Regions from separate parts of the Acinetobacter sp. CY17 genome, predicted to be linked through region 1. Evidence: riboswitches for the same ligand, from Rfam matches in the RefSeq annotation. Region 1 holds a riboswitch; the other holds the start of a gene.
What was found. A riboswitch is a leader RNA that binds a small molecule or an ion and turns the genes downstream of it on or off. The one in region 1 is predicted to bind glycine.
Positions count from the first base shown of each region.

Region 2: another riboswitch for glycine. It lies ahead of AC5YCI_RS12780 (D-amino acid dehydrogenase); the one in region 1 lies ahead of AC5YCI_RS10360 (D-amino acid dehydrogenase).

Region 1 covers NZ_JCAKMX010000014.1:32,759-35,927, reverse strand. The annotation lists gene AC5YCI_RS10365 (A1S_1983 family putative colistin resistance protein) at 1-194, shown strand, start outside; gene AC5YCI_RS10360 (D-amino acid dehydrogenase) at 215-1,462, opposite strand; glycine riboswitch at 1,585-1,668, opposite strand; gene AC5YCI_RS10355 (hypothetical protein) at 1,789-2,553, shown strand; gene rodA (rod shape-determining protein RodA) at 2,589-3,169, opposite strand, start outside.
Region 2 covers NZ_JCAKMX010000019.1:49,381-52,549, reverse strand. The annotation lists gene AC5YCI_RS12790 (zinc-dependent alcohol dehydrogenase family protein) at 1-743, opposite strand, end outside; partial or broken gene AC5YCI_RS12785 (amino acid transporter) at 1,059-1,283, shown strand; glycine riboswitch at 1,552-1,638, shown strand; gene AC5YCI_RS12780 (D-amino acid dehydrogenase) at 1,744-2,970, shown strand; gene AC5YCI_RS12775 (hypothetical protein) at 2,995-3,117, shown strand.

The DNA of each region.
Region 1 (3,169 bases):
GTAATCCTAATAATCGTGTAGAAACCCAAACGATCAATTTTTTGGCGTATACTACCCCCCAAGAAAAAACCCAAATTATTGATAATGAACATGATTGCAAATATTCTTTTGCCTACTCTAAAGCTATTTTAGTGGTGAAGACTCAGCAACAAGGCTGTGAACGCTTTAGCGGCGTATATAGACTCTACGATTAAAAAAGCCAGTATACACTGGCTTATTCTGTTGGATGTTGACGGGCAATAGCTTGACTGACCATCACCGCTGTAGCGGCAGATAAGGTCCATCCTAAATGGCCATGACCAGTATTATAAAAAATACGCTCGCGTTTCCCACGTCCCACCACAGGCATCATATTAGGCATCATCGGTCGCAGTCCTGCCCAGGGCACTACACTTTCGGTACACACACGAAAGTTACGATTCACCCAATCAATCAGTGGTTGAATACGATCAGCACGAATATCACGGTTATAGCCATTAAATTCTGCTGTACCGGCGACACGTAAGCGATCTACCCCCAAACGTGATGTGACAATTTTAGCACTTTCATCGAGTAAACTGACCCAAGGTGCATGGCTTTGACTATGACTGTCATTTAAATTCACAGTAATAGAATAGCCTTTAACGGGATAAACATTCACGCGATCACCGAGCATACGTGCCAGATGATAGCTGCCCACCCCGCCGCAGACTAAGACTGCATCCACCTGCATTTCCTCAATGACTGCTGCATCAGAGTGCATATTTTCTTGACTGGCGCGATATTCAACCCTTACCCCTGTGGCATGTGGCTGCATCTGGGTGACTTCCTTAGCAAATAGGTAATCTACCCCGTATTTTTTTGTCGCTTGAGCTAATCCCATGGTGAATTTATGGATATCACCTGTGGCATCTCCTGGACAGTAAAATCCGCCGTAATAATTGCCAGTTAAGCTGGGTTCAATAGTTTTTATTTCCTCTAAGGTGACCGCATGACGCTCCAACCCGCCTGTACAGAGTAAATCGTTGACACGCATGGCCACTTGATAGTCGTGTTGAGTATGATAAAAATGTAAAATGCCACGTTTTTCTAGGTTAAAGTCGATTTGTTCTTGTTTAGCAATGGCAAATAAACGCTGCCGTGCCAAGAGTGCCATTTTAACCGTATCACGCGTATTGGCTTCATAGTGTTTGATATTACCTAAAAATTCGATTAACCAAGCATATTTATGTAAATCAAATGAAGGATTTAATAATAAGGGCGCAGTTTTTTGCGACATCCATTTTAAACCTTTTAATACTGTGGCTTTTTGGTTCCATACTTCCGCATTACAGGCGGACAGTTGCCCACCATTGGCAAATGAAGTTTCCATGGCAGGATAGAGATGTTTATCAATGACAGTGACCTGATAACCGAGTTTCACTAACTCATAGGCAGAGGTCACACCGGTGATACCTGCTCCAATGACAAGAATATGGCGCATAACAGGCTCCTTGAAATGTTATTATTATTTTGCATTTCATTTTCTCCCCATCTGTCATGTTTACCTGAGAGCTTTACCCCTTCGGTGAGTTAAGTCGAGCCTAACTTCTCTCCAGAATGTGATAGCAGCTTGTAGTCCTTTTGCCTGAGAGTTTCCTGGGGTGTTGCTCCTTCGGCGGACTGATGTCTCTCTCCTACAAGCTGTAGTAGATCAATCATTATGAGCAATTTTTATACCAAGCCAAGCATAAAATTTGTTCACATTTTGCAGCGTCATATAAAAAATTTTAAATTCAAATGAAATCAATTTTTTTAGGAAAAATACTAATGTTGTTTCAGCACTATAAAACTTTATTTCAACACTATCCTTTAGAGCAACTGCTACACACTGATCTGTTACAGTTAGCACATCAAGCTAAAATCAGCAGTTATTACACTCCCTTTGAGTATATCAATACACAGGCTAAAGTGGTGTTGCTCGGGATTACCCCGGGGCGATTACAATGGCAAAATGCCATACAGGCTGTACAACAAGCGCTTGCTCAAGGTTTAAACGATGATCAAGTTTTGGCATATGCCAAACAGCAAGGTGCCTTTAGTGGTCCAATTCGCCGCAACTTAATTCAAATTTTAGATCATCTTGGTTTACAGCAAAAGTTACAGCTGAACTCAACCGCCGCATTATTTAATGAAGCACAGCATTTAGTAAATATGAGCGCTGTCTTACCGCACGCTATTTTTATCAATTGTCAAAATTATAATGGCACGAGTCCTCATATACTCAAAAATGATTTTTTATATCAACAGCTTGAACAGTACTTTCTGCCACAGTTAAAAGTGTTACCCAATGCTGTTTATATTCCGCTCGGTCAAAGTGTGGCGCATGTACTCTCTCATCTAGCTAACTTAGGCTATTTAAAAAAGCAGCAGATTTTACAGGGTTTTCCTCACCCATCTGGTGCCAATAGTGAGCGGATTCAATATTTTTTAGGGAAAAAAGCCCAAGCTGAACTGTCACGCGCAACAGATCCCATTAAAATTGAACAAGTCAAAGCAAAGTTAATACAACAAATGCAGCAGCTACAAATTTAATACATGAAAAAAGCCTCATATTGAGGCTTTTTGATTTAACGATGGGTGTGTACTGACATCACAATCCCCATACTGGCCATTAAAGAAATTACGGCTGTCCCGCCATAACTCATAAAGGGTAAAGGGTCACCTGTAACGGGCAAAATACCGCTCACCATGCCTGAGTTTAGAAACACAAAGAAGAAGATCGTTAAGCCCACTGTACCGGCATATAACTTACCAAAATTATGAAAACTGTTTAAACCAATGATTAAGCAACGAAAAATAATCGCGGCATATAAGCAAATTAAGGCAAATACCCCGATAAAACCAAACTCTTCAGCAAAGGTTGACATAATAAAGTCAGTATGGTGCTCAGGTAAATAACCTAAATGCGACTGAGTACCCTCTAAGTAACCCTTACCACTTAAGCCACCAGAACCAATGGCAATTTTAGATTGAATAATATTCCAACCTGCCCCTAATGCATCAGACTCAGGATCAAATAAGGTTAAAATTCGTTTCTTTTGATAGTCTTGTAAAAAAAACATCCATAAGGCAGGGGCTGCTACCAGCAATGCACCTATAGCACCGCCAATCAGTTTCCAAGACATACCACTTAAAAACAGCACAAAAA
Region 2 (3,169 bases), on a different contig from region 1:
ATTTCACGATAATTAATCACATGATCTGCGCCAAGCGCACGTAATTTTTCAGCTTTTTCTTCAGACGACGTAGTTGCAATAACTTTAGCCCCCAAAGATTTTGCCATTTGTAAGGCAAAAATTGACACACCACCTGTACCTAAGATCAATACTGTATCACCCGCTTGAAGTTGACCATCCACAACCAAAGCGCGCCAAGCCGTTAAGCCTGCGGTGGTTAAGGTGGCTGCCTCTTCATGGCTATAATTTTTAGGGGCATGCGTAAATGCAGTTGCAGGTGCATTGACCATGTTACGTGCATAACCATCTATCCCATCACCGGGTACAGTTTTAAAATCGGACAAAGTGGCAGGGCCGCTTTGCCAAGTCGGAAAGAAGCAGGACACCACATGATCCCCCACTGCAAATTCAGTCACGTCCGCACCAACGGCTGTAACCACCCCTGCACCGTCAGACATTAAAATACGTCCATCTTCAGTCGGGAAGTCGCCACGTGCAACCACCAAATCATGGAAATTTAATGAATTGGCATGAATTCTCACTTGGATTTCGCCGTTGTTTGGTGCAGAAATTTCAGGTAACGCAACGGCTTGTAGCTGATCAAAACCTGCAGGATGTTGAACAATAATCGCTTGCATAAAACTTATCTCTTGATGGGTAATATTTTTCTTGTCATAACGCTGATGGCTAGATATCGCCTGATCTTGAATGAAAGCTATTGTAAGCTGACAAGGATTTGACATTCTAGCAGCAGATGAGTGCTTGAAGATTTGACTGTAGTGTAGAAAACGATAACAACAAGCAGCTCATCCTAGTTATTTATCTTCTTGGCATATGCTTATGTATCATAAACCATGATGATAAGAGAGCAATCAAACTAATTTGATTCACCGAAGGAATAAAGCACGTAGTGGGTGCTAAAGATCTCAGGTTTATAAGACAGATGGGGTATATTTTTCTAGTGATAGGAGATGTGCTATGCCCTGCTGCTAATAAAATGCTTTTATGTATTGTAAGGCCATCAAAGCTGGGTGTGATATCGCCATCACTGACCATTCATGCTTTTTGGTTTATCACAATATCGTTTAGCACCTGCTCGATTTGGACAGTTATCAAAAGCAGCTTTACAATATTTTGTGCCCAATACTATGGAGCTATTTACGCTTGCCAGTGCTTTATGCGTGATTTTATTTATTAGTATTTGGGCATTGATTATGTGTTGTTATTTACGCTATTACAAAACGCAACCTCACTTGCATCAAGCATCTAAATTTAAAATGCCAAAGCATTGGTTATTTTGGCTTTTACCGACCTGCTCAAGCTAAAGCTTGACATAAGTCAGTCTAGTGTTTTGATCTATGCAACGAGGTGAATCAATGATTCACCTTTTTTAACAGATGAACAACACGATGTATCATTATGGTGCAATTAATTTTTGCTACTGTTGTTTTCAGTGCGGTCACACAAGGAATAACGGCTGCACAATGCTTCAATTACGATTATTTTATTCTGGAACTTAAAATCAAGGATGGCATCGTAATTGCATAATAAAAAATCGTTACAGGAGAGAAATCTTCAATGATTCGCCGAAGGTGCAACATCCCGGAAACTCTCAGGCAAAAGGACTGTAACGCATAATAAAAAATCTGGAGAGTGCATCAGCACACCGAAGGAGGAAGGGGCAATCCCGAAACTCTCAGGTCCAAGGACAGATGGGATATCACCTAAATTAGTGAGGACGATATGACCCATCATATTGCTATTATTGGTGCAGGGATCACGGGTGTGACCACTGCATATGAACTTGTCAAGCAAGGCTTTGATGTCACTGTTTTTGAAAAAAACCTCTACCCCGCAATGGAAACTTCCTTTGCCAACGGCGGTCAATTGTCTGCCTGTAATGCAGAGGTGTGGAATCAGAAATCCACCATCGCCAAAGGCTTAAAGTGGATGTCGCAAAAAGACGCGCCATTGCTGCTCAATCCTTCTTTTAATCTGCATAAATACACATGGTTAGTGTCATTTTTAAATAACATTAAACATTATGAAAACAATACCATTGCCACAGTACGCCTTGCCTTAGAGGCGCGTCAGCATATGTTTCGCATTGCTGATGAAGAAGGCTTTGATTTTAATTTAGAAAAAAAAGGGATTTTGCATTTTTATCATAATCAATATGAATTTGAGGTGGCTAAAAAAGTCAATCAGTTGCTGCAAAAAGGTGGCTTAGAGCGCCATGCAGTCACACCTGATGAAATTAAGGCCATTGAGCCCACCTTAACCGGTCAATATTACGCTGGTTTTTATACACCAGATGATGCGACGGGTGATATTCATAAATTTACCCGCGGCCTAGCCGCAGCATGTGAAAAATATGGGGTGAAGTTCTGTTTAGGAGCCAATGTGTTAAATATTAGCCCGCATCTTGATCGGGTTGATATTCTCTACAGCCAACAAGATGCCCAACAGCAACAGACATTTGATGGTGTGGTGATTTGTGGTGGTGTCAATAGTTACCATTTAGGCGAACAACTGGGCGACAAAATTCATATTTATCCAGTCAAAGGCTACTCGATTACGGTCAATTTACAAGATGAACAGAGTGTTAACAATGCGCCTTGGGTGAGTCTATTAGATGAAAGTGCCAAGATTGTGACCTCTCGTTTAGGTAAAGATCGCTTCCGTGTTGCTGGGACGGCAGAGTTTAATGGCTATAACAAGGATATCCGCCATGACCGTATTCAGCCTTTGGTCGATTGGGTCAATAAGAACTTCGATATTGCCACAGATAATGTGATCTCATGGGCGGGCTTACGTCCAATGATGCCGGACATGATGCCACGTGTACAACGCAGTTGCCAATCACGGGTCTTTTATAATACAGGCCATGGCCATCTGGGGTTTACCCTATCTGCTGCCACAGCAGTTTTGATACGCCATGAAATTCAAACTGTATTGGCTGCTGCTTAATCCGTATCTACGGAGGCTAAAATCATGTCAAATTTTGTCTCTGAATTACGGCAAAAAAATAAAAAACGCGGTTGGCAGTTATTTGCCCTCGTCTGTGTCTTACAACTGATCACGGTACTGGTTGCTTTAAGTATGCAATCCATCTAAGACCTGCCTACTGCAAAAAAATATATCACTCACGGCGCAGCGATTTAGATCG